2 linked regions of the Oharaeibacter diazotrophicus genome follow. The protein of the gene in region 2 interacts with the protein of the main gene of each other region in a pairwise test. Links are inferred from orthologs where the notes say so. Each region holds a gene or a part of one and is shown on either strand. Other genes may lie near its edges.

Region 1 (14,517 bases), on a different replicon or contig from region 2:
TTCCATGCGCCTCAGCCGCTATTTCCTGCCGATCCTGAAGGAGGCGCCGAAGGAGGCGGAGATCGTCTCGCACCGGCTGATGCTGCGCGCGGGCATGATGAAGCAGCAGTCGGCGGGCATCTACGCGTGGCTGCCGCTCGGCTTCAAGGTGCTGCAGAAGGTCGAGCAGATCGTGCGCGAGGAGCAGGACCGCTCGGGCGCGATCGAGCTGATGATGCCCACGATTCAATCGGCCGACCTCTGGCGCGAGAGCGGACGCTACGACGCCTACGGTAAGGAGATGCTCCGCATCACCGACCGTCACGAGCGCGAGATGCTCTACGGGCCGACCAACGAGGAGATGATCACCGACATCTTCCGGTCGAACGTACGCAGCTACCGCGACCTGCCGCTGAACCTCTACCACATCCAGTGGAAGTTCCGCGACGAGATCCGCCCGCGATTCGGCGTGATGCGCGGCCGCGAGTTCCTGATGAAGGACGCCTATTCCTTCGACGTCGACCGTGCCGGCGCCGAGCGCGCGTACCGCAAGATGTTCGTGGCCTACCTGCGCACCTTCGAGCGGCTCGGCCTCAAGGCGATCCCGATGCGCGCCGACACCGGCCCGATCGGCGGCGACCTCAGCCACGAGTTCATCATCCTCGCCTCCACCGGCGAGAGCGCGGTGTTCTGCGACCGCGAGCTCCTCGAGACGCCGGTGCCGGGCGCCGACGTCGACTTCGACGGCGACCTCGCCCCGATCGTCGAGAGCTTCACCAGCCGCTACGCCGCCACCGAGGAGATGCACGACGAGGCCGCCTTCGCGGCGCTGCCGGAGGACCGGCGCGTCTCGGCCCGCGGCATCGAGGTCGGCCACATCTTCTACTTCGGCACCAAGTACTCCGAGCCGATGGGCGCCAAGGTCACCGGGCCGGACGGCCAGGAGAAGCCGGTGCACATGGGCTCCTACGGCGTCGGCGTGTCGCGCCTGCTCGGCGCGCTGATCGAGGCCAGCCACGACGACGCCGGAATCGTCTGGCCGGATTCGGTCGCCCCGTTCGGCGCCGGCATCGTCAGCCTGCGCCCGGGCGACGGCGCGGTCGACGCGGCCTGCCAGTCGGCCTACGAGCAGCTCGCCGCCGCCGGCGTCGATCCGCTCTACGACGACACCGACGCCCGTCCGGGCGCCAAGTTCGCCACCGTCGACCTGATCGGCCTGCCCTGGCAGCTGATCGTCGGGCCGAAGGGCCTCGCGGAGGGCACCGTGGAACTGAAGCGCCGGGCGACCGGCGAGAAGCAGGCGGTCTCGCTCGAATCGGCGATCGCCCGCATCACCGCCAAGGCCTGACCGCGGGCCGCTCGGCCCGCCGGCGTGGCGGGCCGGTCCCGCGGGGACGGTTGGAGAGATCATCGATGAGCGCAGCGAAAGCGGGGCGGGCCTTCGCCCCCTTCGAGTGGATGCTGGCGGCCCGTTACCTGAAGTCGCAGCGAAAGGCGGGCTTCATCTCCGTCATCGCCGGCTTCTCCTTCGCCGGCATCATGCTGGGCGTCGCCACGCTCATCATCGTGATGGCGGTGATGAACGGCTTCCGCGGCCAGCTGCTCGAGAAGATCCTCGGCATCAACGGCCACATCGTCGTGCAGCCGATCGACGGCCCGCTCACCGACTACGACGCCATCGCGCAGCGGATCGCCGGCGTACCCGGCGTCACCTTGGCGATGCCCTTCGTGGAGGGCCAGGTGCTGGCGTCGGGCCCGTCCGGGTCCTACGGCACGCTGGTGCGCGGCGTCTCCGGTGCCGACCTCGGCAAGATGAAGCTGATCGCCGGCACGGTGAAGCTCGGCAGCTTCGACGGCTTCGACGACGCCCACGGCGTCGCGATCGGCCGCCGGCTCGCCGACAACCTCGGCGTCACCGTCGGCGACAAGGTCACGCTGGTGAGCCCGAAGGGCAACGTCACCGCGCTCGGCACCACGCCGCGGGTCAAGGCCTATCCGGTCACGGCGATCTTCGAGATCGGCATGTCGGAATACGACCAGACCTTCGTGTTCATGCCGATGGCCGACGCCCAGGCGTTCTTCTCCACGGCGATGCAGCCGTCGACCTCGCCGCAGGTCACCGCGATCGACGTCTTCGTGTCCGATCCCGATCAGGTCGGCACGCTGAAGGACCTCGTCACCATCGCCGCCGAGCGGCCGACGCTGGTCACCGACTGGCGCCAGCGCAACGTCACCTTCTTCTCGGCCCTCGAGGTCGAGCGGAACGTGATGTTCATGATCCTGACGCTGATCGTCTTCGTCGCCGCCCTCAACATCATCTCCGGCATGACCATGCTGGTGAAGGACAAGGGCCACGACATCGCGATCCTGCGCACCATGGGCGCGACGCGGTCGGCGATCCTGCGGATCTTCCTGATCACCGGCTCGGCGATCGGCGTCGCCGGCACGATCGCCGGCTTCGTGCTCGGGCTGATCGTCTGCCTCAACGTCGAGGAAATCAGGCGCTTCGTGTCGTGGCTCACCACTACCGAGCTGTTTTCGCCGGAGCTCTACTATCTCTCCCGCCTGCCCGCCGACATCGAGGCCGGCGAGACGATCACCGTGCTGGTGATGGCGCTGGCGTTGTCCTTCCTCGCCACGGTCTATCCCGCCTGGCGGGCGGCCCGTCTCGATCCCGTGGACGCACTGAGGTACGAGTGAGATGACCGCCGGCATCATCACGGGCGTCGAGGAACCGGTCCTCAAGCTGGTCGGGATCGAGAAGTCCTATCGCGAGGGCGACGGCGTGCTGCCGATCCTGCGGCAGGCCGACTTCTCGCTGTTCCCCGGCGAGGTCTGCGGGCTGGTGGCGCCGTCCGGCGCCGGCAAGTCGACGCTGCTGCACATCGCCGGCCTGCTCGAGCGCCCCGACACCGGCGAGGTGATCATCGGCGGGCGTTCTTGCGGCAGCCTCGACGACGGCGCCCGCACGGCGATCCGCCGCACCGAGGTCGGCTTCGTCTACCAGTTCCACCACCTGTTGCCGGAGTTCACCGCGATCGAGAACGTCGTGGTGCCGCAGATGATCGCCGGGCTCGACCGCAAGGAGGCGACCCGGCGCGGCATGGAACTCCTGTCCTACATGAAGCTCGAGCAGCGCGCCTCGCACCTGCCGGCCGAACTCTCCGGCGGCGAGCGCCAGCGCGTCGCCATCGCCCGCTCGGTCGCCAACGCACCGCGGGTGCTGTTCGCCGACGAACCCACCGGCAACCTCGACCCCAAGACCTCGCACTACGTCTTCGACGCGCTGCAGGCCCTGGTGCGCGCCACCGGCCTCTCGGCCGTCATCGCCACCCACAACCACGAACTCGCCGCCCGCATGGACCGGCGCATCACGCTGGAAGAGGGGCGGATCGTCGAGTTGGAATGAGAGAGAAGGCCGCGGCGCCCTCGGCGTCGCGGCCGGTGCGACCGCCCGCGCTTACTGGCGGTAGGCGGCGAAGGGCCCGATGATGCCGCCGCCGAGGCCGAGCATCAGGTTGGGCTTCAGCGGCGACGTCGTGGCGATCACCTCGGTGCGGCCGGTGATCGAGCCGCCGAGCACGGTGCCCGAGAGCTTGCAGGCCGACGACAGCGCCAGCTTGCCGGCGGCCGAGAAGCCGCTGCAGGTGCCGCTGGTGACGCCGGCGGTGGTGACGGTGATGGTGCAGAGCGTGCCGCTGGCGGCGGCGATCGACCACTTGCCGGCGAGGGCGGCGGTGTTGCAGGCGGCCTCGGCCGAACCGGCGGCGGCGAGCGACGCGAGCAGGACGGCGGCGGTGAGGATCTTCGACATGTCTCTTCTCCCCGTTTGGGAGCGCCTCCGACCGTGCGCCCCGGGAAACAAATTAACCGATCGGTAAACATGCGAAAGCTGGCAAATCGGACGTCCGGGACGTCACGAAGCCGTCGCCAATGTCGAGGGTGGACGCGTCGTCCGCGGCGCCCCGGCCGTGCTAGAGATGCGTCGACGACGACGCGGCCGGACCCGACCGGCGGAAGAGGGTGGTGAGATGTCCCGCATTGCCTATGTCAACGGTCGCTACGTGCCGCACCGCGACGCCGCGGTGCACGTGGAGGACCGCGGCTACCAGTTCGCCGACGGCGTCTACGAGGCCTGCGAGATCCGCGCCGGCGCCATCGTCGACCTGCGGCGCCATCTCGATCGGCTCGACCGCTCGCTCGCCGAACTGCGCATCGCCGCGCCGATGGGGCGCGGTGCGCTCGTCACGGTGATCCGCGAGACCGCGCGCCGCAACCGCGTCCGCGACGGCATCGTCTACCTCCAGGTCACCCGCGGCGTCGCCCCGCGCGACCACGCCTTTCCGCCGGCGTCGGTCCGGCCGGCGCTGGTCGTGACCTGCAAGCCGATGGACCGCGCCGCCGCCGAGCGCCGCGCCGAGACCGGCGTCGCCGTCGTCACCGTGCTGGACAACCGCTGGGACCGGGTCGACATCAAGACCGTCGGCCTCCTGCCGAACGCGCTCGCCAAGCAGGCCGCCCGCGAGGCCGGCGCCTACGAGGCGCTGTTCGTCGACGCCGACGGCAACGTCACCGAGGGCGCCTCCACCAACGCCTGGATCGTCGACCGCGACGGCCGCCTCGTCACCCGCCCGGCCGACCACGGCATCCTCCGTGGCATCACCCGCACCGTGGTGATCGAGACGGCTCGCGCGGCCGGCGTCGAGGTGGTCGAACGCAAGTTCACGGTGGCGGAGGCGAAGGCCGCGCGCGAGGTCTTCGTCACCGCCGCCTCGACCATCGTGATGCCGGTGGTGCGCATCGACGGCGCGGCCGTCGCCAACGGCGCGCCGGGCTCGGTCGCGACGCTGCTGCGCGCCCGCTTCCATGAATTCGCCGAGCGGACCCCGATCTGATCGCGACGCCGGCAACGGACCCGGCCGCGGCGAAAAATCGCCGCTCCTCGTCGGCGATCCGCGCCGGGGAGGGGTGACAACCGCGCCGTTTCGGGGTGGAATGCCCGGATGCCGGTTTGTCCGGCCGTTCGGATGAACGCCTCGAAACCAAGAACGAAGTCGAAAAGGCCGATCAAAGATGGCGGACCGAGCTCAGAATCTGCAGGACACTTTTCTCAATCACGTTCGCAAGAACAAGACGTCGCTCACGATCTTCCTGGTCAACGGGGTCAAGCTTCAGGGTGTGGTGACGTGGTTCGACAATTTCTGTGTCCTGCTGCGCCGTGACGGACATTCGCAGTTGGTCTACAAGCACGCGATCTCGACGATCATGCCGGCGCAGCCGGTCCAGTTGTTCGAGCAGGGCGACGACGCCGGCTGAGCCGGCGTGGTGATTCGGTCGGCGAACCGGGATCGGCCGACCGGATCGAGCGTTTGGATGACGGGGGCGGGTGTGCGCTTCCCACGAGAGGACGACATTTGGAACATCGCGACCCCGAAGACGTCGCCGACCGGCCGCCGCGGACGAAGGAGGCCGGCGTTTCACGCCTGAAGACCCGAACCCGCGCGCTGGTGGTGGTGCCGGAGCTGGATGAGCGCGGCCCGCGCGATCCCGACAAGGACAAGTCGCGGGCGCCGTCGCGCAGCCTCGACGCCCGCCTCGAGGAGGCGGTCGGCCTCGCGCTCGCCATCGACCTCGACGTGCGCGCCACCGTGGCGATGCGCGTCGCCACCCCGCGCCCGGCCACGCTGATGGGCACCGGCAAGGTCGAGGAGATCAAGCTCGCCGTCGCCACCGAGGAGGTCGAGCTGGTGGTGGTCGACCACGCGCTGACCCCGATCCAGCAGCGCAATCTCGAAAAGGCCTGGGCGGCCAAGGTGATCGACCGTACCGGCCTGATCCTCGAGATCTTCGGCGAGCGCGCCCGTACCCGCGAGGGTCGTCTCCAGGTCGACCTCGCCCACCTCAACTACCAGAAGTCCCGCCTGGTGCGGTCGTGGACCCACCTCGAGCGCCAGCGCGGCGGCTTCGGCTTCCTCGGCGGCCCGGGCGAGACCCAGATCGAGGCCGATCGCCGGCAGCTGCAGGAAAAGATCGCGCGGCTCGAGGAGGAACTCGAGCAGGTGCGCCGCACCCGCGACCTGCACCGCCGGCAGCGCCAGAAGACGCCGCATCCGGTCGTGGCGCTCGTCGGCTACACCAACGCCGGCAAGTCGACGCTGTTCAATCGGCTGACGTCGTCGGACGTCTTCGCCAAGGATCTGCTGTTCGCCACCCTCGATCCCACGCTCCGCAAGATCCGGCTGCCGCACGGCACCGACGCGATCCTGTCCGACACCGTCGGCTTCATCTCGAACCTGCCGACCCATCTCGTCGCCGCCTTCCGGGCGACGCTCGAGGAAGTGATCGAGGCGACGATCATCCTCCACGTCCGCGACGTCTCGCACCCGGACACCGAGGCCCAGGCCGAGGACGTCGCCTCGGTGCTGCGCCAGCTCGAGGTCGACCCGGCCGATCCGGCCCGGGTGATCGAGGTCTGGAACAAGCTCGACAAGGTCGACGAGGTGCGCCGCGACCAGCTCCTCGAGCAGGCGGCGTCGCCGGCGGCCACCGGCCAGTTGCGCTTCGCCATCTCGGCCGTGACCGGGGAGGGCCTCGACGCCCTCGTCGCAGAGGTCGAACGCCGCCTCGTCGGCGACCGTCCGACCTACGCGCTGGTCGTCGATCCCTCCGACGGCGCGGGTTTGGCCTGGCTCTACGAGCACGGCGAGGTCCTCGACCGCGACGACACCCCCGCCGACGGCCTCCACCTTGCCGTCCGCATGCCCGACAAGTTCGTCGACGCCATGCGCGCGCGCTACAAGGTGGCGGGGTAGGGCGAGGCGCCGTTCTACCCTCCCCCTCGTGGGGAGGGTCGGCGCGAAGCGCCGGGGTGGGGTGGCGCGACGCTGGCGGGAGAATGCTGCCGGGGGCGGGGGCGGGTTCTTCGCAGGGAGGCTCGAGGCCGAGCCTCTACGCTACCCCACCCCGCCGGCCTTGCGGCCGTCGACCCTCCCCACGAGGGGGAGGGTAGGCGCTGCACCGTCGCGAGTCGTTCTCTACCCTCCCCCTTGCGGGGATGGTCGGCGCGAAGCGCCGGGGTGGGGTTGGCTTCCACGGGCTCGACGTCGGCGAGCGCCGCGCGCGAGGCGCCGAAGATTTGCCGTCTCACTGACGGAGACGACCCCACCCCGCCGGCCTTCGGCCGTCGACCCTCCCCGCAAGGGGGAGGGTAGAAGTCCGAGTCCCCCCCCTCCCGACCTCACCCCTTCAGGCGGCTGCCGCTCGGGTCGTAGAGCGGATCGGCGACCACCGTCGCGGCGTGGCGGGTGCCGAGATACTCGATCTCGAAGGCCTCGCCGGGGCGGGCGAGGTCGGCCGGCAGGTAGGCGTAGGCGATGGTCTTGCCGACGGTGTAGCCGGTGTTGGCCGACGTGACGTAGGCGACCGCCTTGCCATCGCGCAGGACCGGCTCCTTGCCGAGCACGACCACGTCCGGATCGTCGAGGGTGAGGCAGGAAAGCCGCGTCGGCACGCCGGCCGCCTTCTGGGCGGCGAGAGCGGCCCGGCCCACGAAATCGCCCTTCTTGAACGACACCGACCAGCCGAGACCGGCCTCGAGCGGCGTGCGGTCGCCGTGGAGGTCGGCGCCGGCGAGGCGGTAGCCCTTCTCGATGCGCAGGCTGTCGAGGGCGCCGATACCGCAGACGACGAGGTCGTGGCCCTCGCCGGCGGCGACCAGCGCGTCCCACAGCGCCCGGCCCTGCGGGGCGGCGACGTAGAATTCGAAACCGTATTCGCCAGCGTAGGAGATCCGGAGCGCCCGGGCGCGGATCGGCCCGAAGTCGATCTCGCGGGAGCGGTAGTAGGGGAAGCCGGCGTCGGAGATGTCGTCGTCGGTGAGGCCGGCGAGGATGTCGCGCACCTTCGGGCCCCACAGGCCGATGCCGCAGAGCTCGTGGGTGAGGTTCCGGATCGAGACGTCCGCCCCGGCGAAGGCCGGGCCGGCGGCGACGCGCTCGATGTGGGCGATGTCGCTGGGGCCGGAGCCGGTGCCGGTCAGGATCAGGAAGGCGTCATCGGCGGTGCGGGTCACCACCATGTCCGAGATCACGCCGCCGCGGGTGTTGAGCATGCAGGTGTAGACCACTTGGCCGACCGGCTTGTCGACGTCGTTGGCGAGCACGTGGTTGAGCAGGCGCGCCGCGTCGGCGCCGGAGACCTCGAGCTTGGTGAAGGTCGAGACGTCGTAGAGGCCGGCGGCCTTGCGGGTGGCGATCGCCTCGGCGCCCTGGATCGGCGACCATTCGTAGGCAGCCCAACCGGTTCGCGAGGGAAGTTCGAGCGACTTGGCAAGTCCGGCGTTCGCCTCGAACCAGGCCGGGCGCTCCCAGCCGGCGACCTCCCAGAAGTGGGCGCCGTTCGCGACGTGGCGGTCGTGCATCGGCGTTGTGCGCAGGCCGCGCACCGCGGTCGGCTGCGCCAGCGGATGGATGACGTCGTAGACCTCGCGATACTGCTGGGAGCCGCGCTCCAGCACGTATTTCGGCGTGGTCTGGAACTTGGCGAAGCGGTTGACGTCGGCCTCGCGGATGTCGATGCCGGGGTCGCCCTCGACCATCCAGTGCGCCATCGAACGGCCGATGCCGGCCGAGTGGGTGATCCAGACACCCTCGCAGACCCAGAAGCCGGGCAGGTCGGCGTGCTCGCCCATCAGCGGCATGCCGTCAGGCGGGAAGGAGAAGATGCCGTTGAAGGCGTCGGCCTGCGGCACGTTGGCGAGGATCGGGAACAGGTTCAGCGAGGCCTCGTGGCACTCGACGAAGTGCTCCGGCGTGAACTCGAGGCACGACGGCATCCGCGGCGCCTTGTCGAACGGCAGCAGGTCCTCCGCGTTCACCGGCAGCGGCACGTGGCGGTAGTTGCCGATACCGAACTGGCCGAAGTGCTGGCGGAAGTAGAGCGAATGGTCCTGGGCACGGATCAGCGGCATCGCGCTCTCGATCGTGCCGCCCTGCGACAGCTCCTCGAGGATCGGCAACGGCGCGGTCTTGACGTACTGGTGCGCCATCGGCTGCAGCGCGATCGGCACGCCGGCGAGGCGGCCGATCTTCGGACCCCAGATGCCGGCGCAGCACAGCACCATCTCGGCCTCGATGCGGCCGTGGTCGGTCACCACCGCCGAAACCCGGCCGTTGGCGCGCTCGAAGCCGGTGACGGTGACGCGGCCGTGGAACTCGATGCCGGCGGCTTCCGCCGCCCGGCCCATCGCCTCGGCGGCGAGCGCCGGTCGGCCGATGCAGTCGTCGGGCACGTAGAGACCGCCGAGGATCTTCTTCGGGTCGACGATCGGGATGAACTTCTGCACCTCGGACGGCGACAGGATCTCGCCCGGGATACCCCAGCTCTGCTGCAGCCCGCGCCGGCGCTTGGCCTCCTGCAAGCGCTCCGGCGTCTCGGCGAGTTCGATGCCGCCGAGGAAGGCCGCGCCGCTGACGCCGTCCACCTCGAGGCTGGCGAAAAGGCCGATGGTGTAGCGCGCCCAGGCCGACATCACCCGCGACGAGTTGGTCTGGAACATGCCGCCGGGGGCGTGGCTGGTCGAGCCGCCGGTGCGGTAGAGCGGACCCTGGTCGATCACCACCACGTCGGTCACGCCGAGTTCGGCGAGGTGATAGGCGGTGGCCGTGCCGGCGATGCCGGCCCCGATGATGACGATGCGCGCCCGTTCCCGCATGGAAGCCTCCAAAGGCCGTTCGATCAGATCCGGACGGCAGGCTGAACCGCGCCGCTTCATCCGGCAAGCTACGGATGCGACAGCCGACGGAAGCGATGCGACAGCGGTGGCGGGAATGTTCAAGGCGTGGCAAACAGAGAGAGCGCCGGCAGGCGGGGGTCCGGCCGAGGAGGAACATCGCCATGACCGCCGCCGACCTCGCCGCCTTCTACCGCCGCTATCTCGACTGCCTGAACCGCCGCGACTGGGACGGGCTCGGCGATTTCGTCGCCGACGGGGCCCGTCACAACGGCCGGCCATTCGGGCTAGCCGGCTATCGCGCCATGCTGGAGCGCGACGTCGCGGATATCCCCGACCTCGCGTTCCGGATCGAGCTCCTCGTCGTCGAGCCGCCGCGCATCGCCGCGCGGCTCGTGTTCGACTGCACGCCCGTCGGCACGTTCCTCGGCCTGCCCGTGGACGGGCGGCGGGTGCGCTTCCACGAGAACGTGTTCTACGAGGTCGACGAGGGGCGGATCGTCGACGTGCGCTCGGTGATCGACCGGGCGGCGATCGAAGGGCAGCTCTGAGCGGCGGGCGCGACGGGTTTCCCGCCCGCGAACGCGCCGGCTCTGCCATGCTCGCCGGATCCGAATCGCCCCGGGAGGGCGCCGTGCCGCCGAACCATCAGCTCTTCGCCTTCGTCGTCGCCACGGCGGCCTTCACCCTCGTGCCCGGGCCGTCGATGCTCTATGCCGCCGCGCGCACCGTGGCGGCGGGGCGCCGGGCCGGGCTGATGGCCTCGCTCGGGCTCCACTGCGGCGGCTATGTCCACATCGTCGCCGCAGCGGCGGGACTGGCGCTGCTGCTGAAGGCGGTGCCGACGCTCTACGTCGTCGTCAAGCTCGCCGGAGCCGCCTATTTGGTCTGGATCGGCGTGGGGATGCTGTTGAACCGCGGCGGCTCCGGTGCGCCGGTGGTCGCGGTGACGAGCGCGCGGCGCGCCTTCGTGCAGAGCATCGTCGTGGAGGTGCTCAATCCGAAGACCGCGATCTTCTACGTCGCCTTCGTGCCGCAGTTCACCGATCCCACCGCGGCGGCGCCGGTGTGGATGCAGTTCGTCGTGCTCGGCGCCATCGTCAACGTCCTGTTCGGCCTCGGCGATCTCGTCGCGGTGATGCTGGCGGGACTGGTGTCGCGACGGCTCGCCGGATCGTCGCGCGTGGCGGCGTGGACGAACCGCGTCGCCGGCGCGGTCCTGGTCGGCCTCGGGCTGCGGCTCGCCGTCCAGCGCGTGTGAGGGCGGGCCGAGAAGCGTCACCATCCTGCAACAGCGTCCTCGGAAGCGGTACAATAACGGCCATGTGACCGTGGAAATACGAACTCCGGCCGAATTGGCGGCGTTGAACGGTTGGATCGCCAACCGACGACAAGGCTGAAGAATGAACGAGGACCGTATCCCGGCCACCGAGGGCTCCGCCCGGGTCACCCGCCGTTTCCTGATCGCCGCGCTGCCGCTCTCGCTCGGGGCCTGCGTCTCCGCGGGCCCGGCCGGCATGCCGATCGCCTCCGCGCTCTACGACCCGCGCCGCGACCCGAGCTACGTCGCCATGTACGGCCCCGTCCCCGACGAGCGCTTCCCGCTGCCGGCGGTCGATCTCACCAAGATCAAGGCGCCGTACCTGCGCCAGCTGGTCGACTACGACACCACCGAGGTGGCCGGCACGCTGATCGTCGATCCCGGCGAGAAGTTCCTCTACCTCGTCAACGGCGACGGCACCGCGATGCGCTACGGCGTCGGCGTCGGACGCGAGGGCTTCGGCTGGTCGGGCCGGGCGACGATCCAGCGCAAGGCGGAATGGCCGTCCTGGCACCCGCCGGTCGAGATGCAGGCACGCGACCCGAAGGCGCGCGAGTGGGCCGGCGGCATGCCCGGCGGGCTCGAGAATCCGCTCGGCGCCCGCGCGCTCTACCTCTACCAGGGTGGCCGCGACACGCTCTACCGCATCCACGGCACCAGCCAGCCGTGGACGATCGGCACCAACGTGTCGTCGGGCTGCATCCGCATGATCAACCAGGACGTCGTCGACCTCTATCGCCGGGTGCCGGCGGGAACCGAGGTGGTGGTGATGTCGGCCTCCGAGCCGGGCCCGCTGGCGAGCCTCGGCGGCATCGTCTGACCCGGCCGACTCCGACCGCCCGGAGAACGATTTCCGAAGATATTTCCGGGGCTACGGCCCCGGGTCACCGTGGAAAAATCTGGCGGCGAGGGAGCCCGGAGGGCAGACAAACGTTTCCTCCCCGATATAGTGGGCCGACCGGGCGTCGAGGAGGCGCGACGGCGGCCACAACGAATCCCGAGCCCGCGGGACTTGGCCGACGGACCGGGAGGAGGGGAGGAGCTACGACATGCGCGACGATTCGAGGACCAATCGCCGCCTCGCCCGCACGGCGATGGCCTTCGTCCTGGCCGGCGGGCGCGGCAGCCGGCTGAAGGAACTGACCGATCGGCGCGCCAAGCCGGCGGTCTACTTCGGCGGCAAGAGCCGCATCATCGACTTCGCCCTCTCCAACGCCTTGAATTCCGGCATTCGCCGCATCTCGGTGGCGACCCAGTACAAGGCGCATTCGCTGATCCGCCACCTGCAGAACGGTTGGAACTTCTTCCGGCCGGAGCGCAACGAGAGCTTCGACATCCTGCCGGCCTCGCAGCGCGTCGCCGAGGACAAGTGGTATCTCGGCACCGCCGACGCGGTGACGCAGAACATCGACATCGTCGAGAGCTACGCGCCGGACTACCTGATCATCCTGGCCGGCGACCACATCTACAAGCAGGACTACGAGCTGATGCTCGAGCAGCACGTCTCGTCCGGCGCGGACGTGACGGTCGGCTGCATCGAGGTGCCGCGCATGCAGGCGACCGGCTTCGGCGTCATGCACGTCGACGAGAACAGCCGGATCATCGACTTCGTCGAGAAGCCCGCCGATCCCCCTGCGATGCCGGGCCGGCCCGACATCGCGCTCGCCTCGATGGGCATCTACATCTTCGCCACCAAGTTCCTGTTCGACCTGCTGCGCAAGGATCAGGAGGATCCGAACTCGAGCCACGACTTCGGCAAGGACATCATTCCGCACGTCGTGAAGAACGGCAAGGCGGTCGCCCACAAGTTCTCGGACAGCTGCGTGCGCGCCAGCACCGAGGAAGAGCCCTACTGGCGCGACGTCGGCACCATCGACGCCTTCTGGGAAGCCAACATCGACCTCACCGACTTCGTCCCCAAGCTCGACCTCTACGACCGCGACTGGCCGATCTGGACCTATGCCGAGATCGTGCCGCCGGCGAAGTTCGTCCACGACGAGGACGGCCGGCGCGGCGCGGCGACGTCGTCGCTGGTGTCGGGCGCCTGCATCATCTCCGGCTCGCGGGTCGACAAGTCGCTGCTCTTCACCGGCGTGCACGTGCATTCCTATTCGGACGTCGAGCACTGCGTGATCATGCCCTACGCGGAGGTCCACCGCGGTGCGCACCTGAAGCGCTGCGTGATCGACCGCGGCGTCGTGATCCCTGCCGGGCTCGTCGTCGGCGAGGACCCCGAACTCGACGCCCGCCGCTTCCGGCGCAGCGAGGGCGGCGTCTGCCTGATCACGCAGGAGATGATCGACCGGCTCTGACCGGCTGGCGGCTCCGGAAACTTGGCGGCGGGCCGGCCGCCCGTCGCGGACCGGCCGTCAGCGCGGAAAATGCTCGACGTGGGTCTCCGCGGTCCGCCCGACGTAGAGAGCGCGGCGGCCCGTGAAGGACACGACGTAGCCGGCGCAGCCGGCCGCCACCACCTTGCGACAGAAGCCGGCGTAGGTGTAGCCGGGCGCGTTCTGTTGCGCCTCGCGAATGGCGGCCCGGACGCGCGCCGTGTCGAACATGGCGGCGACGGGTTCCTCGACCCTGAGCGAGGGCAGGGCGATGCTGTCGCCGTCCGGCAGGTAATAGGTGGCGGTGGCGCGGCGGAAGTCGACGGCATAGCTCTCGAACCCCGCCGCGGCCAGCGTCGCCACGATCTCGGGAAAGGCCATGGTGCCGTGTTCCGCCGCCTCGAGGCAGGTGCGCGCGGTGGTTTGCCGTCTCTCGTCCATGACAGGGTCCTCGTCGGTTGGGGCGGATTCAGTCGGTGGGAACGGCGGTCATGCGGCCGCGATCGGCCAGGGTGCGCAGCAGCCGCTCCAACGCCGCGCGCTCGTCGGCACCGAGGCAGCCGAAGAGTTCCGTGTCGTTGCGGTCGGCGAGCGCCGCGAGATGCGGCACGAGATCCGAGCCACGAGCCGTCAGCGCCAAGGTCTGTCTGCGGCCGTCCTCGGCGCTCGCGACGCGCACCACAAGCCCCTTCGCGATCAGGCGGTCCGCCAGACGGGTGACCGCGCCGCGCGTCAGCCCCATCTCGTCGGCGATCCGGCTGGGGGCGGTCGGTTCGCGGCCGTAGAGCGTCCGCATCAGGCACCATTCGGCCACGGTGACCCCATGCTCGGCCACCTTGGTCGCGAAGGCCTGCGAAACGTGGTTGGACACCATGCGCAGCCAGAAACCGACGTGGTCCGTGAGGGCGGAGACGGAAGGTGGGGACGACACGACGACCTCTCTGTTGACTAGGAAACTAGTCGAAGATGATTTCCTAGTCAACCATATCGAACGACTGCTTGTGGAACCGAACGCGGCGTCGCGTTTTCCCGTCGCGCAGGGGGCAGGGCACTCGCCTTCGTTCTCCGATCGAATTATCAATGCGGCAGGCCCTCCGTCGCGGTTGGCCGGGGCGGACGAGGGACTGGTCGTGCGGATATTGTTCGTCGCATCCGAG
Region 2 (14,687 bases):
GACACCTTCGTCGACAGCTCCTGGTACTTCGCCCGCTTCACCGCCCCCGACGCCGACGCCCCGACCATCCCCGAGGTCGCCGACGCCTGGCTGCCGGTCGACCAGTACATCGGCGGCATCGAGCACGCGATCCTGCATCTGCTCTACTCGCGCTTCTTCACCCGCGCGATGAAAAAGGCCGGCCATCTCTCCCTCGACGAGCCGTTCCGCGGCCTGTTCACCCAGGGCATGGTGGTGCACGAGACCTACAAGGCGCCGGACGGCGCCTGGGTGTCGCCGGCCGAGGTCCGCGTCGATGTCGACGCCGGCGGCCGCCGCGCCGTGCTCGCCGCCACCGGCGAGCCGGTGACGATCGGCCCGATCGAGAAGATGTCGAAGTCGAAGAAGAACGTCGTCGACCCCAACGACATCATCGAGAGCTACGGCGCAGACACCGCGCGCTGGTTCATGCTGTCGGACTCCCCGCCCGAGCGCGACGTCGAGTGGACCGACGCCGGCGCCCAGGGCACCGCGCGCTTCCTGCAGCGCGTCTGGCGCCTCGTCGGCGACGCCGTCGACCTCGTCGCCGACGCCGGCCCCGACGCGACGGCGCCCGCCACCGAGCGCTCGACCGCCCTGCGCAAGGCCGCCCACAAGGCGCTCGCCGCCGTCGAGGAGAACCTCGAGGGCCTGCGCTTCAACGTGGCGCTCGCCAAGATCTACGAGCTGGTCAACGTGCTCGGCTCCGCCGTCGCCAACGACCGCGCCGGCATCGCCGCCGACCCGGCCGCCGCCGCGGCCCTGAAGGAGGCCGTGACCGTCCTCGTCCAGGTGATGGCGCCGATGACGCCGCATCTCGCCGAGGAGTGCTGGAACCTCATCGGCCACGACGGCCTCGTCGCCACCGCGTCCTGGCCGGTGGCCGACCGGGCGCTGCTGGTCGAGGACGAGATCACCCTGCCGGTCCAGGTCAACGGCAAGAAGCGCGCGGACGTCACCGTGCCGCGCACCGCCGACGCCGCCGCGGTGGAAGCCGCGGCGCTGGCGCTCGACGCGGTGGTCAAGGCGCTCGACGGCAAGGCGCCGAAGAAGGTGATCGTGGTGCCGCAGAGGATCGTCAATGTCGTCGCCTGACCGTCGCACCCGCCGCGCCGCCCTCGCCGCCCTCGCTCTCGCCGGGGCGGCGCTCCTCGGCGGCTGCCAGGTCCGCCCGCTCTACGCCGAGCGCTCCACGCCCGGCGGGACCGAGGTCGGCACCGTCGAGGCGCTCGGCCGCATCGCGATCGAGCGGCAGACCGACCGCTTCGGCCAGTCGCTGATGAACGAGCTGATCTTCGCGCTGCGCGGCGGTGCGGCCCTCGCCGACCCGGTCTACACGCTGAAGCTCATCGTCACCCAGCAGAAGACCGAGCTGAACATCCAGGAGCGCGAGGAGGTGCCGACCTCCAACCTCGTCGCGATCACCGTCAGCTACACCCTGACCGAGAACGTCACCGGTCGCGTCGTCGCCCACGGCACCACCTACGACACCGTCACCTACGACTTCTCGTCCCAGCGCTTCGCCAACCTGCGCGCCCAGCGCGACGCCGAGGACCGCGCCGCCAAGACCATCGCGCAGGAGATCCGCCTCCGTCTCGCCGGCGCGCTCGCCGGTACCAACTGAGGATCGGCCGGCATGGTCGCGGTCAAGGCCCAGGACGCCGATCGCGTCGTCGCCCGCCCGCCGGCCGAGGTTTCGTTCTACCTGGTCTACGGGCCCGACGCCGGGCTCGTCGCCGAACGCGCCGAGAAGCTCGCCGCCGCCGCCGCCGACCCGGCCGATCCGTTCTCGCTGATCCGCCTCGAGGCCGCGCAGGTCGCTTCGGATCCGAATCGACTGCCCGACGAGGCCTACGCGGTCTCGATGTTCGGCGGCCGCCGTGCCATCCTGGTCCGCGACGCCGGCAGCCGGCCCTCGCTCGCCGGCATCCTGACGCCGCTGATCAAGTCGCCGCCGCCCGAGACCACCTTCGTCCTCGACGCCGGCGACCTCAAGAAAACCAATCCGATCCGCACCCTGTTCGAGCGCGAACGCGGCGCCTATGCCATCCCCTGCTACGCCGACGATGCCGCCGCGATCGGCCGGCTCGTCGACGAGGAGGCGGCGGCGTCCGGGCTCTCGGTCGCGCCCGACGCCCGCGCCATGCTGGTCGCCCAGCTCGGCGGCGACCGTCTGATCTCGCGCGCCGAGGTGCGCAAGCTCTGCCTCTACGCCCACGGCAAGGGCCGCATCGGCGTCGACGACGTCGCCGCCACGATCGGCGACAGCGCCTCGGTCGCCTTCGATGACGTGGTCGATGCCGCCGCCGTCGGCGACCTTCCCGGCCTGTCGCTGGCGCTCGGGCGCGCCTGGACCGACGGCATGGATCCTGGCACCCTCGCCCTTTCCGCGCTGCGCTTCTTCCAGAGCCTCGACGAGGCCCGCGGCGCCGTCGACGGTGGACGCCGTCCCGCCGACGTCGTCGACGGCATGCGTCCCCCGGTTTTCTACAAGCGCAAGGACAAGATGACCCTGGCGCTCGGCGCGTGGTCGGCAATCCGGCTCGAGAAGGCCGGACAGCTGCTCGCCGACACCGTCCGCGACGCCCGCCTCAATCCGGCGCTGTCCCGCCAGATCGTCGCCGACGCGCTGGTCACCATCGGCCGCGTCGCCGAGCAGGCGATCAGGACGCGCCGCTGACGAGGGCCGCCGGCGTTTCGCCCCCGACTCCATCGACCCGACAAGAAAAACGGCGCCGAATCGACTTCGGCGCCGTCCATGGTCGTTTCAGGGCGGAATCGATCCGGATCCGAATCCGTCCAGGCTCCGGGGCGTCCCGGAGCCCGGTTCAATGCCCGGCGAGGCGGCGAACGATCTCGTCGAGCTGGTCGAGCGAGGCGTAGCGGATCTTCAGTTCGCCGGCACCGCTCGGCTTGTGGGAGATCTCCACCGCGAGGCCGAGGGCGTCGGAAAGCTGCTTCTCGAGCGCCTTGGTGTCGGCGTCCTTCTCCGGCTTCGGCGTCTTGGCGCGCCCCTTGGGCTCGGCGACCACCGCTTGGGCGAGCGCCTCGGCCGAGCGCACCGTCAGCCCCTCCTCGACGATCTTGCGGGCGAGTGTCGAGGGATCCGGCGCGACCACGAGCGCGCGGGCATGGCCGGCGGTCAGCGCACCGTCGTTGAGATACTGCTTCACCGGTTCCGGCAGCTTGAGCAGGCGCAGCGTGTTGGCGACGTGGCTGCGGCTCTTGCCGATGACCTGGGCGAGATCCTGCTGGGTATACTCGAACTCGCTGATCAGCTGCTCGTAGCCGTAGGCCTCTTCGAGCGGGTTGAGGTCCTGGCGCTGGACGTTCTCGATGATCGCGATCTCGAGCGCCTCCTTGTCGGAGAGCTCCTGGATCACCACCGGGATCTCGTGCGTGCCGGCCTTCTGCGCCGCGCGCCAGCGCCGCTCGCCGGCGACCAGCTCGTAGCCCGGACCGCCGCTCGGCGCGGGCCGCACCACGATCGGCTGCAGCACGCCACGCTGTCGGATCGACGACGCCAGCTCGTCGAGCTCCTCCTCGCGGAAGATCCGGCGCGGGTTGCGCGGGTTGGCCGCGATCATGTCGATCGCGACCTTGCGCACGCCACGCACGCGCTCGACCACCTCGAATTCGTTGGCCGCGTCGCCGATCAGGGCCGCCAGTCCGCGGCCGAGCCGCCGCCGCCCGCTCTCGTCCGTCACGCTGCTCATTCGTCGCTTCCTTCCCGACCTCAGGCCGCCTCGTCGCGCAGACGCCGTTCGCGCTGGATGATCTCGGAGGCAAGCTTCAGGTAGGCCTGACTGCCCGTGCACTTGAGATCGTAGAGCAGCGCCGGCTTGCCGTAGGACGGCGCCTCGGAGACACGCACGTTGCGCGGGATGATGGTGTCGTAGACCTTCTCGCCCATGTGGGCGCGGACGTCCTGCACCACCTGTCCCGACAGGTTGTTGCGGCTGTCGTACATGGTGAGCACGATGCCGTGGATGGTCAGCGCCGGGTTCAGCGTCTTGCGGACCTGCTCGACCGTCTGCAACAGCTGCGACAGACCCTCGAGCGCGAAGAACTCGCACTGCAGCGGTACCAGGATCGAGTGCGCCGCCGTCATGGCGTTGACCGTCAGGAGGTTGAGCGACGGCGGGCAGTCGATCAGCACGTAGGTGAAACGTTTGCGCCTGCCGGTCTCGTCGCGCGCGGCCATGCGGGCCTGCTCGGCGATGGCGTTTCGGAGCCGAAACGCCCGGTCGCTCTCGGCGGCGATCTCGAGTTCGACACCGAGGTTGTCGAGCGTCGACGGCGCCACGGTGAGCCGCGGCACGGCGGTTTCGACCAGGGCGTCGTCGATCCGGGCCTCGCCGACGAGTACGTCGTAGGTCGAGATCGAGCGCGACCGGCGGTCGATGCCGAGGCCGGTGGAGGCGTTGCCCTGCGGGTCGAGGTCGACGATCAGCACCTCCTCGCCGATGGCCGCGAGCGCGGTGCCGAGGTTGATCGCGGTCGTCGTCTTGCCGACCCCGCCCTTCTGGTTGGCGAGGGCGAGGACGCGGGGGCGTTCGGGAAGGCTTGTCATCGCGCGTGTACCCCTCGGGCGGGGAGAATTGGGAGCGGAGGGCTCATCGGGGCTTGAGGTCGCGAACCACGACGATGCGTCCACCCGGATCGATCCTGCTCTGCCGTTCTACCAGATCGGCGGTCCAGGATTGAGAGGTCTCGTTAACCTCCGACCCAAAATCTTGGCCTTTGTGGAAAACACCCACACTACCCGTGGTGAGCCAGGGCGCCGCATAGCCATAGAGAGCGCCGAGCGGGGCGAGCGCCCGCGCCGACACCGCGTCGACCGGGCCGATACCGGCGCCCGCGGACCCGGCGAGCCGTTCGATCCGCTCCGCCAGCACCGTCGCCGGCAACCCGAGCTCGCGAATCACCGTCCGCAGGAAAGCGACCTTGCGACCGTTGGCCTCGACCAGGGTCACCTTGGCGCCGGGCGTCTCGGCGAGCAGGCTCGCGGTGACGAGTCCGGGAAAGCCCGCGCCCGATCCGATGTCGAGCCAGCGTTTCGCGTCCGGAACAGCGGCGAGGGCCTGCGCGCTGTCGGCGACGTGGCGCGACCACACGACCGGCAGCGTCGACGGCGCGACGAGATTCTTGGCCGCCTGCCAGCTCGCCAGTAGCGCGACGTAGCGCGTCAGCCGCTCGCGCGCGGCCGCCGTCAGCGGCCACACCGCCTCGACCGCCTCGGGGCCTTCGGTCAACGGCTTTGCCATGATCACGCCGCCCCCGCGGTCGGGCGGCCGTGGCCGCGCTTCAGATGCGCCAGCAGCAGCGTCAACGCCGCCGGTGTGACGCCCTCGATCCGACCGGCCTGACCGAGGGTCGCCGGACGGATCCGTTCCAGCTTCTGGCGCACCTCGTTGGAGAGTCCGGCGACGGCGGCATAGTCGAACGCGGCCGGAATCGCCAAGCCCTCGTCCTTGCGGAAGGCGGCGATGTCGGCCTCCTGGCGCGGCAGGTAGACCGCGTAATGCGCCTCGGTCTCGAGCGCCGCCGCGACCGTCGGCGCCATGCCGCCGAGCTCGGGCCAGATCCCAGCGAGACGGGCGATGTCGACGTCGGCGTGGGCGAGCAGGTCGTAGGCGCTACGGCGCTGGCCGTCGCGGTTGAGGACGAGTCCGTGCCGGGCCGCCTCGGTCGGGGTCAGGCTGTTCGCCCGCAGCAGCGCCCTTCCCGCCTCCAACGCCTCGGCCTTCGCAGCGAAGGACGCGGCCCGGCCCTGGCCGACCACGCCGAGCGCGACGCCACGCGCGGTCAGACGCTGGTCGGCGTTGTCGGCACGTAGGGTCAGCCGGTACTCCGCCCGCGAGGTGAACATGCGGTAGGGCTCGGCGATGCCCTTGGTGACGAGATCGTCGACCATGACGCCGAGATAGCTGCTCGCCCGGTCGAACACGACCGTGTCCAATCCGCCGGCGCGGCGGGCCGCATTCAGGCCGGCGAGCACACCCTGCGCCGCGGCCTCCTCGTAACCGGTGGTGCCGTTGATCTGACCCGCGAGGAACAGGCCGGCCAGCCGCTTCACTTCCAGGGTCGGCGCCAGCTCGCGCGGATCGACGTGGTCGTATTCGATGGCGTAGCCCGGCTGAAGGATCCGGGCCTGCTCGAGCCCCGGGATCGACGCGATCAGCGCGGCCTGCACGTCCTCCGGCAGCGAGGTCGAGATGCCGTTGGGATAGACCACGGCCGTGTCGAGTCCCTCCGGCTCGAGGAAGATCTGGTGACCGTCGCGGTCGCCGAAACGGACGATCTTGTCCTCGATCGACGGGCAATAGCGCGGCCCCCGGCTTTCGATCTGGCCGGAGTACATCGGCGAGCGGTGGATGTTGTCGCGGATGACCCGGTGGGTCGCCTCGGTGGTCCGGGTGATGTGGCAGGCCACCTGCGGCGTCGTGATAGCCGTGGTCATCGTCGAGAACGGTACCGGATCGTCGTCGCCGGGCTGGGCCTCGAGCCCCTCCCAGGCGATGGTGCGGCCGTCGAGCCGCGGCGGCGTCCCGGTCTTCAACCGCCCGAGCGCCACGCCGATCCGCGCCAGCGTCCGCGACAGCCCGAGCGCCGGCGCTTCGCCGACCCGACCGGCCGGGATCCGACGCTCGCCGATGTGGATCAGGCCGGTCAGGAAGGTGCCGGTCGTCAGCACCACGGCGCCGGCGGTCAAGCGCCGTCCGTCGACCATCGTCACGGCGGCGACTCGACCGTCGGCGATCTCGAGATCGTCGGCCTCGCCCTCGATCACCTGCAGGCCGACCGCGGCACGGATCTCGGACTGCATGGCGGCGCGGTAGAGCGAACGGTCGGCCTGCGCGCGCGGCCCCTGCACCGCCGGACCCTTGCGCCGATTGAGGAGACGGAACTGGATGCCGGCGGCGTCGGCAACCCGCCCCATCAGGCCGTCGAGCGCGTCGACTTCGCGGACCAGGTGACCCTTGCCGAGGCCGCCGATCGCCGGATTGCACGACATCACGCCGATGGTGTCGAAGCGGTGGGTCACCAGCGCCGTGCGTGCGCCCACGCGCCAAGCCGCGTGCGCCGCCTCGACGCCCGCGTGACCGCCGCCGATGACGATGACGTCGTATCCGTCCCGCATGTCCCGAAATCCGCTGAAGACCGCTCCGTGTCTACGGCAATCGGCCGAATCCGTCAAAGACGCCGGGCCGAACCGCTTCCGATTCGATCCACAGCCTGTGGAGTGTTTCACGTGAAACGCGGTGTACGGCGGATCGTTTCGGTTTCGATGTGACCGGGAGACCCGCAACCGCGTTCGGGACCGGCGGGCTTCCCGATCCGCCGAGCGTCACTTGCCGATGCAGAAAGTCGAGAAGATCCGACCGAGCACGTCCTCGACGTCGATCCGTCCGGTCAGCCGACCGAGGTGATCGCCCGCCCGGCGCAACATGTCCGCAACCACCTCCGGCGCGAGTGCGTGTGCGTCGCCGAGCGGCGCGAGGGCAGCGACGGCTTCCGCGAGGTGGTGGCGCTGACGGGCGTGCGCCACCAGCGCCGGCTCGCCGCCCGCTCGGTCGCCCGCCCGCGCGGCGATCGCCGCCACCAGCGCTTCGATCCCCTCCCCCGTCACCACCGAGACCACGGTCGGAAAGTCTCCGCGTTGGACGGGTGGCCGCGGATCGGATCCGAATCGATCGCCCTTGCTCCGGACCGGGACCACTTCGATGCCATCACCGAGATCGTCCGGCGCGGCCATCCCGTCCTCGTCGAGCCAGATCACCAGATCCGCCGCCCTGCCCCGGTCGCGCGCGCGACGGATGCCTTCCGCCTCGACCGCCTCGGCGCCCTCGCGCAGGCCGGCGGTGTCCACCAGCGTCACGGCGACGCCATCGAGATCGAGCCGGATCTCGATCGGGTCGCGCGTCGTGCCGGGAATGTCCGTGACGATCGCGGCGGGACGGCCGGCGAGCGCGTTGAGGAGGCTCGACTTGCCGGCGTTGGGCGGGCCCATCAGCGCCACCTCGAAACCGTCGCGGACCCGTTCGCCCAGAGCGGCCGTCGCCAGCACGGCGGCGATGTCGTCGCGGATCCGAATCGACTCCGTCACCACCGATGCGCCGGCCGCATCAGGCACGTCGTCCTCCTCGGCGAAGTCGAGTTCCGCTTCGAGCATCGCCCGCGCGTCGATCAGGGCCGATCGCCATCCTTCCGCACGACGGGCCAGGGCACCGTCCGCGAGGCGGAGCGCCTGACGGCGCTGGGTCTCGGTCTCCGCCGCGATCAGGTCCGCGAGGCCTTCGACGGCGGTGAGGTCGATGCGGCCGTTCTCGAAGGCGCGGCGGGTGAACTCGCCGGCCTCGGCGGGACGGGTGCCCGGCAGCGCCGCGATCGCGGCGAGCAGTGCCGCGACCACCGCCCGGCCGCCATGGACCGCGAATTCCGCACAGTCCTCGCCGGTGAAGCTCGCGGGCCCGGGAAACCAGGTGACCAGACCTCGGTCGATCGGCTCGCCGTCGGGATGGCGTAGAGTGCGCAGGACGGCCCGACGCGGTTCCGGAGTACTGCCCGCCAGCGCCGCGACGACCGAGGCGGTCACGGGCCCGCTGACGCGGACGACCGCTACACCGGCCGGCAGAGCCCCGCTCGACAGGGCGAAGATCGTGTCCATGTCGGAAGCTCCGATGAGGGGCGCGGGACGGCGACGTCGTCGGACGGAAGCCGCGCGCGGTCAAGTCCCGGCGGACCATTCCGCCGGCTTCGGATCGCACATCAGGATCGTGGACGAATCGATCGTCGATAGGGAAATGATTCACGTGAAACAGAAACGGCCGCCGGAGTGGATCCGGCGGCCGTTCGACTGTTTCACGTGAATCCGGCCCGGGCCGGCTCAGGTGTTCATGGAATCGAAGAAATCGCTGTTCGTGCGGGTCTGGCGCAGCTTGTCGAGCAGGAACTCGATCGCGTCCGTGGTGCCCATCGGGTTGAGGATGCGGCGCAGCACGAAGGTCTTCTTGAGCTTGTCCGGCGGGACCAGGAGGTCCTCCTTGCGGGTGCCGGAGCGCTGGATGTCGATCGCCGGGAACACGCGCTTGTCGGAGATCTTGCGGTCGAGGATGACCTCGGAATTGCCGGTACCCTTGAACTCCTCGAAGATCACCTCGTCCATGCGGCTGCCGGTGTCGATCAGCGCGGTGGCGATGATGGTCAGCGAGCCGCCCTGCTCGATGTTGCGCGCCGCACCGAAGAAGCGCTTCGGCCGCTGCAGCGCGTTGGCGTCGACGCCGCCGGTGAGCACCTTGCCCGAGGAGGGAACGACCGTGTTGTAGGCGCGGCCGAGGCGGGTGATCGAATCGAGCAGGATGACGACGTCGCGGCCGTGCTCGACGAGGCGCTTGGCCTTTTCGATCACCATCTCGGCGACCTGGACGTGGCGCACCGCCGGCTCGTCGAAGGTGGAGGAAACCACCTCGCCGCGCACGGAGCGCTGCATGTCGGTCACCTCTTCCGGGCGCTCGTCGATCAGGAGGACGATCAGGTAGCACTCGGGATGGTTCGTCGTGATCGAGTGCGCGATGTTCTGCAGCAGCACCGTCTTGCCGGTGCGCGGCGGCGCCACGATCAGCGCGCGCTGGCCCTTGCCGAGCGGCGAGACGATGTCGATGATGCGGGCCGAGAAGTCCTTGCCCGGCTGCCCCTCGACCTCCATGCGGAAGCGCTCGTCCGGATAGAGCGGGGTGAGGTTGTCGAAGTGCACCTTGTGGCGCGCCTTCTCCGGATCCTCGAAATTGACGGTGTTGACCTTGAGGAGCGCGAAATAGCGCTCGCCTTCCTTGGGACTGCGGATCTCGCCCTCGACGGTATCGCCGGTGCGCAGCGAGAAGCGGCGGATCTGCGACGGCGAGATGTAGATGTCGTCCGGGCCGGGCAGGTAGTTGGCGTCCGGCGAACGCAGGAAGCCGAAGCCGTCCTGGAGCACCTCGACGACGCCCTCGCCGATGATGTCGACTTCGCTGGCGGCCAGCTGCTTGAGGATGGCGAACAGCAGTTCCTGCTTGCGCATCGTCGAGGCGTTCTCAACCTCCAGCTCCTCCGCGAAGGCGAGCAGCTCGGTCGGGGTCTTCTTCTTGAGGTCCTGGAGTTTCATCTCCGACATGGACGGGGACACTCTCGGTATAGGTCGGCGGAAGCTCGACGGGCGGGGCCGACGTCGAAGGCGGGAAGGCGAGTTCGGAAGCGCGCGGGTCTCTCGAGGAGGCGGCAGGGACGGGGGGGAGTGGAAAAGCCCCCGACCGCTCCGACCGTCGACCGGGGAGGTCGACCGGTCGCCTTGGCGTCTCGATGCACCCGGGGAGAGCGCCGGACGCCGTGCCCGCGGCGTTACTGGACGAGCGACCATATAGAGGCTTCGTCGCCCGCCGGCAAGAGTCGGTGATTTCGTATGGCCGCGGCCGTTCAGAACGGCTTCAGCACGACCAGGATCACGATCGCGACCAGGAGCAGCGTCGGCACCTCGTTGGCGATCCGGTAGAAGCGGTGCGGTCTCGTGTTGGCGTCGGCGGCGAAGTCCTTCTGCCAGCGCCCGCAGGCTCCGTGGAAGCCGCTGAGGATCAGCACGAGCAGCGCCTTGGCGTGGAACCAGCCCTCGGTCCACGCCCCGAGGGTCCAGACCAGGGCGAGGCCAAATACCCAGGTCGAGATCATCGCCGGCGTCATGATCGCCTTGTAGAGCCGGCGCTCCATCACCTTCAGCGTCTCGGAGAGCTCGGATCCCGGCGTGGCGCCGGCGTGATAGACGTAGAGCCGCGGCAGGTAGAACAGCGCGGCCATCCACGCCACCACCGACACGATGTGACCGACCTTCAGCCAGGAATAGGGATCACCCATGGTCTCGAACCTCCCCGGCGCCGCGGACCCGCTCGATCATGCGCGTGACGTTGTCGATCCGCCCGTCCGGCGTGATGCCGTGGCCGAGGTTGAACACCAGCGGTCCGGCGCCGAGCGTTCCGAGGATGCGGTCGATGGCGGCGTCGAGACCGGCCCCGCCGGTGACGAGGCGCAAGGGGTCGAGATTGCCCTGCACCGGTGCCAGCGGCTGGACGTGGTCGCGCACGAAGCCGAGCGAGGCCTGCCAATCGAGCCCGACCGCCGAGACGTCGGTCCGTGCCACGTAGGCCGGCAGCCGCGCGCCGGCGCCCTTCGGGAAGCCGATCACCGGCACGCCGATCCCACGGCCGCGCAGGCCCTCGACGATCCGCCGCACCGGCTCGACCGCGAAGCGCTCGAAGTCGGCGTCGTCGAGGTTGCCGCCCCAGGTGTCGAAGATCTGCACCGCGTCGGCGCCGGCCTCGACCTGCGCGGCGAGATAGCCGATCGAGGTCTCGACCAGGAGGTCGATCAGCCGCTGCACCGCCGCCGGATCGGTCTGGGCGGCCCGCCGGGCCGGGCCCTGGTCGTCGGTGCCGCGGCCGGCGATCATGTAGGTCGCCACCGTCCAGGGCGCACCGCAGAAGCCGAGCAGCGTCGTCTCCGCGGGAAGCCCGGCGCGGATCGAGGCGACCGCTTCGAACACCGGCGCGAGCCGGCCGATCGCCGTCGCGGGATCGACGAGCGGTAGGGCGGCGAGATCGAAGGTCTCGAGCCTGGGCCCCTCCCCTTCGGCGAACCAGAGCTTCTGGCCGAGCGCCTGCGGCACCACCAGGATGTCGGAGAACAGGATCGCCGCGTCGAAGCCGAAGCGGCGGATCGGCTGCAGCGTCACCTCGGTGGCGAGACGCGGGGTGTAGCAGAGCTCGAGGAAGCCGCCGGCCTCGGCGCGGGTGGCACGGTACTCGGGCAGGTACCGGCCGGCCTGGCGCATCATCCAGATCGGCGGCGGCCACAGCCTCTCGCCGGAGAGCACCCGGACCACCTTCCGGGCGCCGGGCTGCGAGGTCGGGGTTCCGGGCGATCCGCTGTCCACCGCGCCACTCCAATAGAGAAGAGTCTCGAAGAGAGATTTTCTGTTTCTTCTAGGCGCTGGATAGCAGGGATCCGCCGCCCTCCACAATCGCTCCCGATTCGCGGACGCCGCATTGCCCGGTCGGGAGACCGTGACGGCGACGACGGGCTTCCGCGGGGAAAACCCGCGTCTGCGCCCGGAGTCCGCGATCGTTTCGGAACCGCATCTGTGAATTCGGCGGCGGTCGGCAGGGGATCGTGAAGCGTCGACGACGGGGTTCCCCACGATTCACGGACCCGCCGGGCGGCTTCCCCGTCGGGGCCCGATGTGGACGGTGGTGGACGCCGCGCGGGGGCGCTCCGGCAGGGGCCGCGCCGACGTCGGTTCGTCCCCGAATCGAGTCGGGCCCGGGACGGCTTTGTGGACAAGCCTCGTCGCCGATTGAGTCCAAAGGATGATTCCGGCCGGCGATCGCCCCTCGCCCTCGCTCGCCGTCTGCGGCACACTCGGGCGTGCCGGGCCGGTCGATCGGATCCGGCGGGGCGCGGGAAGGAACGTCATGAAGCGCGGCCAGATCTACTTCCATCTGCACCTCGTTTCCGATTCCACCGGCGAGACGCTGCTCACCGTCGGCCGTGCCGCAGCGGCACGCTACGAGAACATCGCCCCGATCGAGCACGTCTATCCGCTGGTCCGCTCGCCCCGGCACCTCGACCGCGTCATCGCCGACATCGAGGCCGCCCCGGGCATCGTGCTCTACACGCTGATCGACCGCGAGATCGCCGACCGGCTGGAGACCGCTTGCCGCGAGGCCAACGTGCCCTGCGTCAACGTGCTGGACCCGGTGGTCGACCTGATGCGGTCCTACCTGAACCTGCCGGCGACGGGTAAGGCCGGCGCCCAGCACGCCCTCGACGCCGACTATTTCAAGCGCATCGACGCGCTGAACTTCTCGCTGATGCACGACGACGGCCAGCTGCCGGAGAACATCGAGGACGCCGACATCGTCCTCGTCGGCATCAGCCGCACCTCCAAGACGCCGACCAGCATCTATCTCGCCAACCGCGGTGTGCGCACCACCAACCTGCCGCTGGTGCCGGGTATCCCGGTGCCGGACCGGCTCCTCAAGGCGGAACGGCCGCTGGTGGTCGGCCTGATCGCCTCGCCGGAGCGGATCATGCACATCCGCCAGAACCGGCTGCTGTCGATCAACGCCGCCGACCAGGACACGCCCTACGTCGACAAGACCGCGATCGCCCAGGAGATCGCCTATTCGCGCCGGCTGTGCGGCGAACACGGCTGGCCGATGATCGACGTCACCCGCCGCTCGATCGAGGAAACCGCCGCGGCCATCCTTGCCCTGTGGGACCAACACCGTTACGGCGTCGGCAGCACACGGCCGGGCTTCGTCTGAACCGCGCCGGGCACACGCGGCGGCGAGGGCGTGGAGGAGCATCGAAGAAAATGGCACTGGTACTCGCATCCGGCAGCGCCACGCGGGCGTCGATGCTGACGGCCGCCGGCCTGTTGTTCGAGCGCGTTCCCGCCGACGTCGACGAGCGCGCCGTCGAGGCCTCGATCGCCGGCTCCGGTGTCGGCGCCGATGACGTCGCGGCGATCCTCGCCGAGGTCAAGGCCGGCGAGGTCTCGGCGCGCCGACCCGGCGATCTCGTGATCGGCGCCGACCAGACCCTCGCGCTCGGCGACCGCCGCTTCGACAAGCCGGCCGACATGGAGGCGGCGCGGCGCCAGCTGCTCGCGCTCGCCGGCAACACCCACCACCTGCATTCGGCGGTGACGGTGGTGCGCGACGGCGCGGTGCTGTTCCGCCATGTCTCGACCGCGGCGCTCACCATGCGCGCCTTCACGCCGGCCTTCGTCGGTCACTATCTCGCGGTAGTCGGCGAGCGCGCGCTGTCGAGCGTCGGCGCCTATCAGGTCGAGGGCTTCGGCATCCAGCTGTTCGAGGCGATCGACGGCGACCATTTCACCGTGCTCGGCCTGCCGCTGCTGCCGCTGCTCGGGTTCCTGCGCGACCAGGGAGTGATCGAGCGATGAGGAAGGCCGGTGTCGTCGGGTGGCCGATCACCCATTCGCGCTCGCCGCTGATCCACGGCCACTGGCTTGCCGTCCACGGCATCGACGGCGCCTACGACCGCATCCCCGTGGAGCCGGACCGGGCCGAGGCCTTCTTCGCCGACTTCGCCGCGAGCGGCCTCGTCGGCGCCAACGTCACGATCCCCTACAAGGAGGTCGCGGCAGCGCACGCATGCAACCTCGATCCGGTCGCCGCCCGGCTCGGCGCGGCCAACACGCTGTGGATCGAGGACGGGGTGCTCTGCGCCGGGAACACCGACGTCGCCGGCTTCCTCGGCAACCTCGACGATCGCGCTCCCGGTTGGGACGCCGATCCCGGCGTCGCCTTGGTGCTCGGCGCCGGGGGGGCGGCCAAGGCGGTGGTCGACGGGCTCGTCGGCCGCGGCTTCCGGGTCGAGATCGCCAACCGGACGCTGGCCCGGGCCGAGGACCTAGCCGCGCGCTATCCCGGCCACGTCGGTGCGCATTTTCTTTCGGAAGCGAATCGATTCGTGGCCGACGCCGGACTCCTGGTCAACACCACCTCGCTCGGCATGAAGGGCGAGGGCGACGTCGACCTCGACGTCGGTCGTTGCGCCGCCGAATCGATCGCCTGCGACATCGTCTACGTGCCGTTGGAGACACCGTTCCT

Evidence for each region.
Region 1: the proteins of rho (region 2) and hfq interact in binary tests that used the Escherichia coli proteins (3 or more experiments, as listed by UniProt). The link is inferred for Oharaeibacter diazotrophicus from one-to-one orthologs.

What each region holds. Positions count from the first base shown.
Region 1 is NZ_SNXY01000006.1:609,942-624,458, reverse strand. Bases 3,931-6,673 are described here. They hold hfq (RNA chaperone Hfq), read left to right. Parts: upstream 3,931-5,052; coding sequence 5,053-5,295; downstream 5,296-6,673. Other genes in these bases: hflX (GTPase HflX), read left to right, coding at 5,463-6,673; EDD54_RS03085 (D-amino-acid transaminase), read left to right, coding at 4,011-4,874. Also shown: proS (proline--tRNA ligase), read left to right, coding at 5-1,327; EDD54_RS03100 (lipoprotein-releasing ABC transporter permease subunit), read left to right, coding at 1,393-2,679; EDD54_RS03095 (ABC transporter ATP-binding protein), read left to right, coding at 2,681-3,388; EDD54_RS03090 (hypothetical protein), read right to left, coding at 3,440-3,793; more of hflX, read left to right, coding at 6,674-6,791; EDD54_RS03070 (GcvT family protein), read right to left, coding at 7,217-9,691; EDD54_RS03065 (ester cyclase), read left to right, coding at 9,874-10,260; EDD54_RS03060 (LysE family translocator), read left to right, coding at 10,344-10,970; EDD54_RS03055 (L,D-transpeptidase), read left to right, coding at 11,113-11,850; glgC (glucose-1-phosphate adenylyltransferase), read left to right, coding at 12,080-13,342; EDD54_RS03045 (DUF1398 domain-containing protein), read right to left, coding at 13,400-13,801; EDD54_RS03040 (MarR family winged helix-turn-helix transcriptional regulator), read right to left, coding at 13,830-14,234; glycogen synthase GlgA, read left to right, coding at 14,491-14,517. UniProt on the Escherichia coli protein: RNA chaperone that binds small regulatory RNA (sRNAs) and mRNAs to facilitate mRNA translational regulation in response to envelope stress, environmental stress and changes in metabolite concentrations.
Region 2 is NZ_SNXY01000008.1:523,503-538,189, reverse strand. What follows is about bases 8,042-10,954. They hold rho (transcription termination factor Rho), read right to left. Parts: upstream 10,175-10,954; coding sequence 8,909-10,174; downstream 8,042-8,908. Other genes in these bases: hemE (uroporphyrinogen decarboxylase), read right to left, coding at 10,898-10,954; hemJ (protoporphyrinogen oxidase HemJ), read right to left, coding at 10,474-10,905; mnmE (tRNA uridine-5-carboxymethylaminomethyl(34) synthesis GTPase MnmE), read right to left, coding at 8,042-8,689. In the rest of the region: leuS (leucine--tRNA ligase), read left to right, coding at 1-1,113; LPS assembly lipoprotein LptE, read left to right, coding at 1,100-1,642; holA (DNA polymerase III subunit delta), read left to right, coding at 1,655-2,698; EDD54_RS14750 (ParB/RepB/Spo0J family partition protein), read right to left, coding at 2,847-3,734; EDD54_RS14745 (ParA family protein), read right to left, coding at 3,755-4,591; 16S rRNA (guanine(527)-N(7))-methyltransferase RsmG, read right to left, coding at 4,635-5,285; tRNA uridine-5-carboxymethylaminomethyl(34) synthesis enzyme MnmG, read right to left, coding at 5,288-7,162; more of mnmE, read right to left, coding at 7,370-8,041; more of hemE, read right to left, coding at 10,955-11,980; EDD54_RS14710 (pyruvate, water dikinase regulatory protein), read left to right, coding at 12,519-13,373; EDD54_RS14705 (Maf-like protein), read left to right, coding at 13,424-14,017; EDD54_RS14700 (shikimate dehydrogenase), read left to right, coding at 14,014-14,687. UniProt on the Escherichia coli protein: Facilitates transcription termination by a mechanism that involves Rho binding to the nascent RNA, activation of Rho's RNA-dependent ATPase activity, and release of the mRNA from the DNA template.